Regions from separate parts of the Rhizobium sp. LARHSG275 genome, predicted to be linked through region 2. Evidence: riboswitches for the same ligand, from Rfam matches in the RefSeq annotation. Region 2 holds a riboswitch; each other region holds the start of a gene.

The links. Region 2 has a riboswitch for cobalamin ahead of fdhA (formaldehyde dehydrogenase, glutathione-independent). Riboswitches for the same ligand answer to the same signal wherever they lie in the genome.
Region 1: it holds a riboswitch for cobalamin, as region 2 does, so the genes downstream of both, bluB (5,6-dimethylbenzimidazole synthase) here and fdhA (formaldehyde dehydrogenase, glutathione-independent) in region 2, are expected to answer to the same signal.
Region 3: it holds a riboswitch for cobalamin, as region 2 does, so the genes downstream of both, nrdH (glutaredoxin-like protein NrdH) here and fdhA (formaldehyde dehydrogenase, glutathione-independent) in region 2, are expected to answer to the same signal.

Annotation. Positions count from the first base shown of each region.
Region 1 is NZ_JBIXJN010000007.1:8,210-12,474, reverse strand. Features, by position in the region: gene ACIPSK_RS10465 (methyl-accepting chemotaxis protein) at 1-1,855, opposite strand, end outside; cobalamin riboswitch at 2,254-2,440, shown strand; gene bluB (5,6-dimethylbenzimidazole synthase) at 2,483-3,172, shown strand; gene ACIPSK_RS10455 (DUF2865 domain-containing protein) at 3,246-4,265, opposite strand, start outside.
Region 2 is NZ_JBIXJN010000006.1:218,351-222,615, reverse strand. Features, by position in the region: gene ACIPSK_RS09855 (EamA family transporter) at 91-1,005, shown strand; cobalamin riboswitch at 1,160-1,360, shown strand; gene fdhA (formaldehyde dehydrogenase, glutathione-independent) at 1,580-2,770, shown strand; gene ACIPSK_RS09845 (transporter substrate-binding domain-containing protein) at 2,859-3,662, opposite strand; gene ACIPSK_RS09840 (EAL domain-containing protein) at 3,768-4,265, shown strand, end outside.
Region 3 is NZ_JBIXJN010000039.1:6,800-11,064, forward strand. Features, by position in the region: gene nrdE (class 1b ribonucleoside-diphosphate reductase subunit alpha) at 1-1,803, opposite strand, end outside; gene nrdI (class Ib ribonucleoside-diphosphate reductase assembly flavoprotein NrdI) at 1,782-2,186, opposite strand; gene nrdH (glutaredoxin-like protein NrdH) at 2,199-2,420, opposite strand; cobalamin riboswitch at 2,698-2,923, opposite strand; gene ACIPSK_RS31945 (heavy metal translocating P-type ATPase) at 3,164-4,265, opposite strand, start outside.

The DNA of each region.
Region 1 (4,265 bases), on a different contig from region 2:
CGGGAGCAGCGGCAACGGCGGCATTGCCTGCATGACGCTGCGTGAAGGCTCTGGGCTCGGGACGAGCTTGGCGGGCGGCTTGAACGGGTTTGGGCTGGCTGGCGGTAGACCCACCGACCACGAACCTGCCGGCCGAGTCCTGCAGCAGGCGTCCTTGCGACAGCAGTTCGTGGCAAGCCGCGTTGGTTTCCTCGACCATTGCCGCGTTCTGCTGTGTCGTCTGATCCATCTGGTTGATTGCGCTGTTGATTTCCTGCAAGCCCGTCGCCTGTTCGCGATAGGATTGGACGATGGAAGCGATGCTATCGCTGATGCGGTTGATCTGCTCCTCGATCTTCAGCAGGGCGTCACCGGTTTCGTTCACCAGCCCGACGCCCGCGGCAACTTCCTGGCCGGATACGTTGATCAGGTTCTTGATTTCCTTTGCGGCATTTGCCGACCGCTGAGCGAGTTCACGCACTTCCTGCGCGACGACCGCAAAACCCTTGCCGGCCTCGCCGGCGCGCGCCGCCTCGACACCGGCGTTCAGCGCCAGCAGGTTCGTCTGGAAGGCGATTTCGTCGATGACGCCGATAATGCGGCCGATCTGGCTCGATGAGGTTTGAATCCGGTCCATCGCGCCGATTGCATCGCGCACCACCGTCGCCGAGACATGAGCGCTCCGCTTTGTCTCCTCGACCAACTGCCCGGCATTTTCAGCCCGTTGCGACGATGTTCTGACCGTGGTGGTCACCTCATCCAGTGCCGCAGCGGTCTGTTCCAATGCTGCTGCCTGTTGCTCGGTCCGCCTGGCGAGTTGATCCGCGGAGTTCGCCAGCTCGCTGGAGCCGGTTTCAACCGCCACGGAAGCGGTCTTGATCTCTGTCAGAGCGGCCGCGACCGCATCGACCATGTTGTTGAAATCCTGCCGCAATTTATCGAATTCTGGACCGACATCGGCCAGATGTATCGAGAAATCACCGGCGGCGAGCCCTTCCAATGCATTTGCGAGAGCGTTCATGACCAGCCGCTGGGTATTGCTGGCATCTTCCGTCAACAATGCGTTGCGCGCCCGTTCGGCGTCGAGCGAAGCGCTCTGCTCGGCCGCGGCCTGCTCTCTCTCGACCTTCGCAATCGCCTCGTGACGGAAAACTTCCAATGCGCGCGCCAGAAAGCCGATCTCGTCGCCATTTTCCCTGTAGGTGACGGGAGAGACCAGATCGCCTTTCTGCAACGCGCTGATTCGTTCGCTGATCACCCTGATGGGCCGACCGACGAGGCTGCGCATGGCGAGAAGGAAAGCAACGACGGCCATGGCGGTGATCGCGGACTGCGTAAGCAGCGAAATGAGAACTTTCTGCCTGACTTCGGAAGCGATTTTTTCGACGGACCAGTTCGTGACGACGTAACCGGTGGCCTTGCCCGACTTATCCAGCGGGAGCGGCGCGATGATCGTCACGACGCCGGCAGATATTCTACCGTCATCGATGGTCGTCTTTTCCGGTTTCGCGCTGAGGCTCTTTGCCAGATCGGCTGGTGCCGGCAAACCATCGACGCCATCGCGCGCCCAAGTATCGACGGCGGCAGGTTCGGCGTTGAATGCGGCAAACTGCACGAGATCGAGCGAGGGGTCGTCGCGATAGAGCGAATAAGCCTCTCGAACGGCGTTCGCCTTCCCCCATTTGACGCCGCCCGCCGCCAGAGATGCAAATTGCTCGGCATCCTTGGACCAGTTCGCCTTGGCGCCATCGATCAAGGCCCGGGTTTCGTACATCCAGGTATAGGTGGCGAAAGCGGAAATGCCGCAGAGGTTCACGGCAACGATAATCGCCGCCAGCTTGGCGGTCAGAGGCATCGTTTTCAAAAATTGGAACATTCCGCGGCGGCCTAGAATTGCGGCTCAGTCGGACATGTTCCCGACTGGCGTATCAATACGGGCATCGACGCCGACGGTCACATCACGAGCCCTCATGCCCATGTCCTGATAGCAACCCAAAACGCGCAAACGCAGTGTGTATTTGATGTGTGAATAAATCATAAAGTAGAATGGGGTGCTGGGTACATGCGGGTCGTTTCACCCTGGCGCCTGCCGGCGCCAAGCCCAGCCAACCGGCGGGTACTGCCGTATCGCGCTGGACGGTGGAGGAATGGAGATACGCTGGGCAACGGCATTGATCGCGGTTGCCTGGCTGCTGTCGGCGTCATCGACATCGCCGAAGGCCAATGCAGCGTGTCGGCGGCGTGCGGGCCGCCTTGCCGCCGCCGCGCTTTCCTGAAATAGATGCGCCGTCAGGTGCCCGCCGGTAAGGCGGGAGAATCGGGAATCCGGTGCAAAGCCGGAACGTGCCCAACGCTGTAAGGCCGACGTTTGCCGCTTATCACGCCACTGGCTTCTTGCCGGGAAGGCTGCGGCAGACGGATGACGCCCAGTCAGAAGACCGGCCTGGCTAGATAGACCGATCCGCGCGGACGGCGGGGCGGTTGCGTTGTTGGGGATTTGACGATGCGACCCTTTGATGAGGATGCCCTTTCGGCGGCGTCCGGTTTTTCCTTGGCCGAACGCGAGGCCGTCTATCATGCGATCATGACGCGGCGCGACGTTCGCAGCCAGTTCCTGCCCGATCCCTTGCCAGACGATGTCGTGGAGCGTCTGTTGACGGCCGCCCATCACGCGCCGTCGGTTGGTTTCATGCAGCCGTGGAATTTCATTCTGGTGAAAAGCCCGACTGTGCGGGCGCGCGTCCGGGATGCCTTTGCCAGCGCCAACGAGGAGGCGGCGCTGATGTTCGAAGGCGAACGGCGGCAGGCATATCGTTCGCTTAAGCTCGAAGGCATTACGGAGGCGCCGCTCGGGATCTGCGTGACCTGCGATCCCACCCGCGGCGGCAGCGTGGTGCTGGGGCGTACGCACAATCCGAGGATGGATAGCTATTCCACAGTCTGCGCCATCCAGAACCTCTGGCTTGCCGCGCGGGCGGAAGGGGTCGGCGTCGGCTGGGTCAGCATCTTTCATGAAGGCGACCTGAAGAGCATTCTCGGCATACCCGAGCATATCGAGGTGGTCGCCTGGCTCTGTGCCGGTTTCGTCGATCGGCTCTATGACGAGCCGGAACTCTCCGTCAAAGGCTGGCGGCAGCGGCTGCCGCTCGAGGAACTCGTCTTTCATGATGGATGGGGACGAAGCGAGCCCTAAATAAAGTGCGTCGCATCGAAGATGCATGTCGTAGTCCCAAAACCGCCGCGCGGTTTGGGTGGCTTGATTGATATCACTGCTGTTGTTGTGGTTGCGGGCCCGGCGTTGCCGGATTGGTGAGGTCGATCGAGCCCTGATCGCCGGCCAGAAACTGCGGGCCGACCTGACGGACGCGGTTCTGCGTCGGATCGTAGGGGCGCTCGGGAACGGATGATTGCGGCGCAGCTGCGGCATCCTTCGCCGGGGGATTGGTGCGGATGGTGGTGATGGAGCTCTGCTGCGGCGGTTCGCTCACCACCTGCTTGCCGCGCATCTCCTCATAATAGGCGGTGAGATTGCAGGCGCAGGAGGACTTTTCCCCGGGCGTGCGGTTCTTGTAGGCAAAGGCATTTTTCATGGCGCTGTAGGGCGTGCCCGTTGCGACCGAGATCATGTTCGAGGCTTCGGTGCTCGTCACGTCACGATAGAACAGTTCGGTCTCGATGCCCGGGCACATCTTGGCGCAGGTCTGGGCGTCGCGGCCGAAATCGACCGATGTGGCGTTCGAGCTGATCGGGAAGAAGCCGCCGTCGCAACTGCGCACGCACATGGTGCTGACCGGAGATAGCATCTCGGCCCGCGGCACGCCGTAACGCGGATCGACCTCGTCACCACCGCCGAGCGGAATGAAGGTATCGGTGCGCATCGCCTGTTCCTCGACGCTTGGAGCCGGTTCGTCGGCGCTGCGATCGCTCGGGGCATAGACGTTTTCGCTGTTGCAGCCATTGCGGTCGAGAGCGGCGGTCAGCTCGCGGCGCGCGTCGTCATTGCCGTCGGTCTGGTTGCGCAGCTCCTCACGGCGGTCCTGGAGATAGCGGATGTTGTCGATCATGCGGGCTTCGGACTGCGAGAGCTCGGCGCAATAATCGGCATTCTCGCCGCCGATGACGACCATGCTTCCCGAGGTGCAGCCGTTGCCGCGCAGCTCGTTGCGGACCTTGCGCAGCTCGAGGTTCTGCTCGGCCATGGCGCCGGCATATTGGCGCGCTTCCGAGCCGTTGTTATTGCCGATCGACCGCGGCAGGTCGGCGAGGCGGCCACGCAGATCCTCACA
Region 2 (4,265 bases):
ATGATAGTTATCACTACTATTCGTTTGTCTGATGTCAATTCTCAGCGCACAAAAGAGCCGCGTTCGACTTCCTTCTTTGAGAACATCTGCGTGACCATTGAAAATCCGGCCAGACGCCTCGCAGGCAGCGAGCATGAGAAGGGTGTGCTTCTCATCATTGCCGCGACATTTGCGTGGAGCGCGAGCGGCGTCTATTCGCGACTCCTGACCACTGACGTATGGACGGCGATCGCCTGGCGGTCGTTGTTCGGTGGCCTGTTCCTGCTGATCCCCTGCCTTTTCCTCGAGGGGGGTATTTCACGGCAGCAATGGCGTTCCGTCTTCCATCCGTCCAGTCTTGCGATGATCGCATGCCAGACCTTCAGTCAGGGATGCTTCATCGGCGCGCTTTACATGACCACCGTCGCCAATGTGACGATGATCTATGCGACCGCGCCGTTTATCGCAGCCATGCTCGGCTGGGTCATCCTCAAGGAGAGGGTTGCCCGGCGGACATTGATTGCTGGCGGCATCTCTTTCCTCGGCGTCGCCGTCATCGTCGCCTCGTCGATCGGCGGCGGGACTGGTCTCGGCGACCTGCTGGCGCTCGGCATGACCGTTTCCTTCGCTCTGGTCATCATCATCCCGCGCATCAGTCCCGACGTGCCGAGCCTGCCGCCGACCGTGATCAGCGCCTTCTTGACGCTCGTCATCTTCGCTCCGTTCGGTTCGGTCGGCTCGCTCGACCTGCACAACTGGATCGTTCTTGCCGCCTTCGGCGCGACCAATTTCTCTCTCGCGCTGGTGCTCTTCCTTGCCGGGGCGAAGCGGATGCCGCCGGCGGAGGCGGCGCTGATCGGCACGATGGAAATCGTGCTCACGCCCTTCTGGGTTTGGCTGCTATTTTCCGAAGAGCCGCCCGTCGCCACCTTTTTCGGCGGCGCGATCATCCTCGCCGCAGTGTTCTGGCACACGGCACTCGACGTCAGCCGCAGCCGGCGACCGCGTCGCGCCTCAAGTCTTTAGGAGACGATTAAATCTTTCGGGACGAACCGGAAAACCGCCGTATTCGCGGGATCAACTATTTCTCCTGCGCAGCGATCTTTTGCGACTTTACCGACTGTCGTCTTTGAGTTGCGCCCATGTCGTTTTCTTGATCGCTGTTTTCCGTCAGGCGTGGTTTGTTTGTGGTGTCCAAGGCGCTATCTCGCAAACTGGCGAAATGGACCATTGGCAAGCCGGCCCGATGCCGGCGCTGCCCCGCAGCGGTAGAAGAACTGAAATCCTCAAGGAAATCGCCGGATCGACATCCGGAAAGATATCGAGATGGATCGGAAGGAGATTCTGGAGCCGGAAACCAGCTCTTGCGCAGCAAATCGACGGATTGCGGCAGACGGTCACGAGCGGAACGACAGGCGAAAACCGTTGCGTTCACTCCTCTACTGCATCCAATCTGTCCGTTTTGAAAATTCGAATATCGCCCGGTGCGGCGGTATCCGCGTGTTTTGGACACCGGGCTGCAGAGGAGGCAGGCCGGAGGGAAGTTGCCATCGACTGCATCGGTTGCAGATCGAGGCATTCAAACAAGTGGGAGGAATCCATGAGCAAAAATAGAGGCGTCGTCTATCTCCGGCCAGGCAAGGTGGAAGTTCGCGACATCGACGACCCGAAGCTGGAAGCGCCCGACGGCCGCCGCATCGAACACGGCGTCATCCTGAAGGTGATCTCGACCAATATCTGCGGCTCCGATCAGCACATGGTTCGCGGCCGCACGACGGCGATGCCGGGCCTGGTCCTCGGTCATGAAATCACCGGCGAGATCATCGAGAAAGGCATCGACGTCGAGATGCTCGACATCGGCGATATCGTCTCGGTGCCGTTCAATGTCGCCTGCGGCCGCTGCCGCTGCTGCAAGTCCCAGGATACCGGCGTCTGCTTGACGGTAAACCCCGCCCGCGCCGGGGGTGCTTACGGTTATGTCGACATGGGCGGCTGGATCGGCGGACAGGCGCGCTACGTCACCATTCCCTACGCAGATTTCAACCTGCTGAAAATCCCCGATCGGGACAAGGCAATGGCGAAGATCCGGGATCTCACCATGCTCTCCGACATTCTGCCCACCGGCTTCCATGGCGCGGTGCGTGCAGGCGTTGGAGTCGGCTCGACCGTCTACGTCGCCGGTGCCGGCCCGGTCGGCCTTGCGGCTGCCGCCTCGGCTCGCATTCTCGGCGCGGCTGTCGTGATGATCGGTGATTTCAACAAAGATCGTCTGGCGCATGCGGCGAAGGTCGGCTTCGAACCGATCGACCTGTCCAAGAGCGACCGTCTCGGCGACATGATCGCACAGGTCGTCGGCACCAACGAAGTGGACAGCGCCATCGATGCGGTCGGCTTCGAGGCACGCGGCCACTCGGGCGGGGAACAGCCTGCGATCGTCCTCAATCAGATGATGGAGATTACCCGCGCCGCGGGTTCGATCGGTATTCCCGGCCTCTACGTCACCGAGGATCCGGGCGCCGTCGACAATGCCGCCAAACACGGCAATCTTTCGCTCCGCTTCGGCCTCGGATGGGCCAAGGCGCAGTCCTTCCACACCGGCCAGACACCGGTGATCAAATACAATCGTCAGCTCATGCAGGCGATCCTCCACGACCGACTGCCCATTGCCGATATCGTCAACGCCAAGGTCATCCCGCTCGACGATGCCGCCGCCGGATATGAGAGCTTCGATCATGGAGCGGCGACAAAATATGTCCTCGATCCGCACGGTGAGGTCGCGAAAGCCGCGTAGCGGTTACGACTGAGGGCTTTACATAATAGGAATGGTCGGCGGTAAACCGGCCATTCCGCATTTTCCACATGACAATTTGATTGACGAATTACTGGATGCTGAACGGGAAATATTTTGCGTTGATCATATCGTATGTCCCGTCCGCCTTGATACTCTTCAGGGCTTCGTTCAGGCGCGTCAGACGCTCCTTGTCGTCCAGGCGCAGCGCGATGCCGGCACCTTCGCCGAAGTATGTGACGTCGACCAGATCCGGTCCTTTGAACTCGCAGCAGGTTCCCGCCTTGGTGTTGGCGATCCAGTCGTAGATGGCGAGTTTGTCCTCCAGGATGATATCGACGCTGCCGTCCGACAACCCCTTGTACAATTCAGGCGAAGACCGGAAGACCTTCTTTTTCATCTCCGGATAGAGATGGTTGGCGTAGGATTCCTGCGCCGTCGACGACGTCACCCCGAGGATCTTGCCGCTGAGGCCAGCGGGGCTGACATCATTGATCGACGAATCCTTCCGAGCGATGAACACCGACGGGCTGTTGTAGTATTTTTCAGTGAAGGCAACCTTTTGACGCCGCTCAAGGCTCATCGACATGGATGAGATGATCGCGTCGTATTTGTCGGCAACGAGATCGGGGATGATGTCGTCCCACTTCTCGATGATGAATTGGCATTCGAACTTGCCAACCTCGCACAGGGCATTGGCAATATCGATGTCGAAGCCCTGAAGCTCGTTATTTGCATCGAGATAGTTGAAGGGCGGAAACGCACCTTCGACGGCAATTCTCATCGGCATGCGATCTTGCGCAGCCACCTCGAACGGCGAGGCGGCCAAAAAGATACCTATCCCGCCTGCCATCAGCGCTCCGCGCAATATAGTCCGTATGGATATGCGCAACATCGTCAGGAGCTCCTTGGGGCGTAGTCGATCTCGCCCTATAGTGCGCCGTAGCCTTTAATTCTACGTGAACGCTTCTTTGTTAGCGTCGACGAATACGCCCGCGTCGTGGTGTACAGGGGTCCAGGCTTGCACATCGTTCTTCCTTCCAGCTCCAACACGTTTCAGAAATCCTGGATCGCTTCGGGAAGAATTCTGTTTCTGATTGCCGTCAGCGGACTTGGCGCTATCGGTCTTGTCGTGCTTTCGGCACTGTGGGCGGGAACCGAGAGCGACGCTGCCGCTCTTGATCGACAGCGCCAGCTTGTAAATGCCCGCCTGCTGGAGCAGGTCGATCAAGTCGCGCATGTTATCGGCCAGTTCGGCAACGGCTATCTCACACGCGTTTATCCGGCCGCCCGGTCGACCGGAGGCTCCTCCAGCCTCGATGCGGTTCTGACGGCGGCGGCCGGAAGTGCGATCAGCCAAACCGCGATGTCCGCCTTCGGCTACGATCAGGCCTTCGTCGTCGACGAGAAGGCGCAACTGCTCATGCTGGCGGACGCCCAAACGGAAAAGCGTTATCGCTGGATGAAGCCTCTCTTCTTGCCCCTCCTTCGGGATGCC
Region 3 (4,265 bases), on a different contig from region 2:
CTGGTTATAGAGGCCGGAGGCCATCACCGCCGTCTTCAATGCGGCCCAGTCTTCCTGCGTTGGAATGTGAATGCCTGAGGTCTCGAACAGCGCCCTCACCGTCTCCGTCGCCGGCTCCCAGAGCCGGTCGGTATATTTGTCGAAATATTCGCCGGAGGCATATTTCGAGTTTTCGAAGCCCTTGAAGCTCGTGCCGCGTTCGACCGCCAAAAGGTTCGAGGCGCGGACTGCGTGGTAGGTCACCGTATAGAAATAGATATTGGTGAAATCGATGCCTTCGTCGGAGCCGTAGAAGATGCGTTCGCGAGCGAGGTAACCGTGCAGGTTCATCTGACCGAGGCCGATCGCATGGCTCTCGTCATTGCCCTTCTCGATCGAAGGAACCGAAGAGATGTGGCTCATGTCGGAAACGGCCGTCAGCGCCCGGATCGAGGTTTCGATCGTCTTGCCGAAATCGGCGGAATCCATTGCCGCGGCAATATTCAGCGAGCCGAGATTGCAGGAAATATCCTTGCCGAGATGTTTGTAGGAGAGGTCGTCATGATATTCGCTAGCCTCGCTCACCTGCAGGATCTCCGAGCAGAGATTGCTCATAGAGATGCGCCCGGCGATCGGGTTCGTCCGGTTCACTGTGTCCTCGAACATGATGTAGGGATAGCCGCTCTCGAACTGAATTTCGGCAAGCACCTGGAAGAATTCGCGCGCCTTGATCTTCTTCTTGGAGATGCGGGCGTCGTCCGCCATCTCGCGGTACTTTTCCGTCACCGAAATCTCGGTGAACGGCACGCCATAGACGCGCTCCACGTCATACGGCGAGAACAGGTACATGTCTTCGTTGTTCCTCGCCAGTTCGAAGGTGATGTCGGGCACGACGACGCCGAGCGACAGCGTCTTGATGCGGATCTTCTCGTCGGCATTTTCGCGCTTGGTATCGAGGAAGCGCATGATATCGGGGTGGTGGGCGTTCAGATAGACGGCCCCCGCCCCCTGCCGCGCGCCGAGCTGGTTGGCATAGGAGAAACTGTCTTCGAGCAGCTTCATCACCGGGATGATGCCCGACGACTGGTTCTCGATATGTTTGATCGGCGCGCCGGCCTCGCGGATGTTCGTCAATGACAGCGCCACGCCGCCGCCACGCTTCGACAATTGCAGCGCCGAATTGATCGACCGGCCGATCGATTCCATATTGTCCTCGACGCGCAGCAGGAAGCAGGAAACCAGTTCGCCGCGCTGCTTCTTGCCGGCATTGAGGAAGGTCGGCGTCGCCGGCTGGAAGCGGCCGGAAATGATCTCCTCGACCATGTCGCGGGCAAGCCCCTCGTCGCCGCGCGCGAGCGCCAGCGCCACCATGCAGATGCGGTCTTCATAGCGCTCGAGATAACGCTTTCCGTCGAAGGTCTTCAGCGTATAGCTGGTGTAGTATTTGAAGGCGCCGAGGAAGGTCGGGAAACGGAACTTCTTGGCATAGGCCTGGTCGAACAGATCGCGCACGAAATTGAAGGAATACTGGTCGAGAACCTCCTGCTCGTAATAACCCTCGGTGACGAGGTAATCGAGCTTTTCCCGGAGGTTGTGAAAGAACACCGTGTTCTGGTTCACATGCTGCAGGAAATACTGCTTGGCAGCCAAACGATCCTTGTCGAGCTGGATCCGTCCCTCATCGTCATAGAGGTTCAGCATCGCGTTCAGCGCGTGATAGTCGAGCGTTTCCGCCGCTTTCAAAGGGCGTTCGCCGGCGGGATGAGCAAAAGTGTTATGCGGTTTTGCGCCCGCATCCCGCGTCAGAGTTGTTCCCGTGTCCAAAACCGTTCCATTCCGTGTTTGACGTTGGCGACATCCGCTTCCGTGCCCAGCAGCTCGAACCTGTAGAGGTAAGGCACCTGGCATTTCTGCGAGACCACGTCGCCGGCGAGCCCGTATGTCTCGCCGAAATTGCTGTTGCCCGCGGCAATCACGCCGCGGATGTGTCCTCGGTTTTCCGCATCGTTGAGGAAACGGATCACCTGCTTGGGAACGGCACCCTTGCCGCCGTCGCCGCTATAGGTCGGCACAACAAGCACGAAGGGTTCGCGGATATGGAACGCGTCAGCTGCGCCTGCCGGAATGCGCGTTGCGCGCAGTCCGAGCTTGGCGACGAACCGATGGGTGTTCTCGGATCGGCTGGAATAATAGACGATCAGCCCCATCGCTTTTCTCGATCAGGAGAGTGCGCTGATCATGTCGGGGCGGAAGCCCGCCCAATGCTGCTCGCCGGCGATGACGACAGGCGCCTGCATGTAGCCGAGGCTGCGGACGCGATCGAGCGCTTCGGCATCCTCAGAGATATCGACGATGTCATAATCGACACCCAGGCGGTCGAGGGCACGGTAGGTGGCGGTGCACTGGACGCAGGCAGGCTTGCTGTAGACGGTAATGGTCATGATATTCCTCGTGACGCGATTGGGACGCAGGACATCGATCGGAAATCTGCCGATATCCGTCGAAAAATCTCTGGTGATTTGAGCTATGCGGCCGTTTAGCCGCTGGGCGTGCTCCGCCCTCTACCTCGAGCGGGTGGCGGCCTGAACTGAGATACTGACATGACTTCACCCCGAAGTGGCTCAATGCGAAGGTTTCGGGGGCGGAGGCTCAGGCCTGCGAAACGTGATGCGGAGATTCCCCGCAGCCATGTAACGCGACCTTCCGGACACCCCGCCCGTGGACGTTTCGTTCGAGGCAGGTCTCCTGGCTCACGGGTCAAAGCACCCTGCCCCAGCCTTCCCGGAGCATCATGCTCCAGTGACCTGAAATCGGACAGTTGCTCGCCGCTTACAGTTGCGGGGGCAGCTCCGGCATTGCCGCGCCATGATGGCGAGGCGCACCGTATTCCCGTCTTAGCCGCCGATCCTCACGAATCGATGGAACCTCGAACACTAGATATAGTACGCCAATCCAAATTCGCGTCAACGGATGGTTTGTGCATTGCGTTACGACAGGTTTGAAATCGCTACGTTCCTGTGAAGAAGATGGATAACGAAAGCTTAAAGAAAGCAAGCTGTGGAGAAAGCCCTCACGATGAGAGCCGACCTATGGCCGGTCCCGCGATTTTCGATTCGAGACCTGGCTCGAATCGTCGATGGGACATCCCGCCGGTGACGAGCGCCGGAGGAGGAAGTCAGGAATGTTATATTTTTATCCGAAGCAGCCGCAGCGCGTTGATCGTCACCAGCACGGTGGCGCCGGTATCGGCGAGGATCGCCGGCCAGAGCCCGGTGATACCGGCGATCGTCGTCACCAGGAACACCGCCTTCAGCGCGAGTGCGATGGTGATATTCTGCAGGATGTTGCGCATCGTGCGTTTGGAAAGTTCGATCATCCGCGCCACGTCGCCGACGCGTCCGTGCAGCACGGCGGCATCCGCCGTCTCGAGCGCCACATCGGTGCCGCCGCCCATAGCAATGCCGATATCGGCAGCAGCCAGCGCCGGAGCATCGTTGATGCCGTCGCCGACCTTGGCGACGATGAAGCCCTGGTGCTTCAATTCGCCGACGACCCGCTGCTTGTCCTCAGGCATCATCTCGCCGCGCCAGTCGATGCCGAGCATGCCGGCAACGGCTGCCGCGGTCCGTTTGTTGTCGCCCGTCAACATCATCGCCTTGACGCCTGCTGATTTGAGGGCAGCGAGCCCGGCCTCGGCATCCTCGCGCGGCTCGTCGCGCATGGCGATCAAACCCGCCGCAACACCGTTGACGAGCAGCACCGACACGCTCTTGCCCTCGTCGTTCAGCGCCGCGATGCGTGCATCCTGTTCAGCACTGAGCGCCCCGCGCTCACAGGCGGCGGGCGGCGACAGCAGGTCCAGCGTCTCGCCGCCGACTTTGCCGCTGACGCCCTTGCCCGGCAGCGCTTCCAGCTCGAAGGCCGGCGGCACGGGAACGCCGTCTGACTTGGCGCGGTTGAGAATCGCCAGCGCCAGCGGATGGCTGGAACCCTGCTCCAGCACCGCCGCGCGCGACAGCACCTGCGCCTCGCTCAATCCGAAGGAGATGATATCGGTGACCTGAGGCCTGCCATCCGTCAGCGTGCCTGTCTTATCGAAGGCGACCATCGTCACCTTGCCGAGCGTTTCCAGCACCGCGCCGCCCTTCATCAACAGCCCGCGCCGCGCACCTGATGAAAGCGAGGCGGCAATTGCCGCCGGCGTCGAAATGACGAGTGCGCAGGGGCAGCCGATCAAGAGGATCGCAAGGCCCTTATAGACCCATTCGCCCCACGGGCCGGCAAAC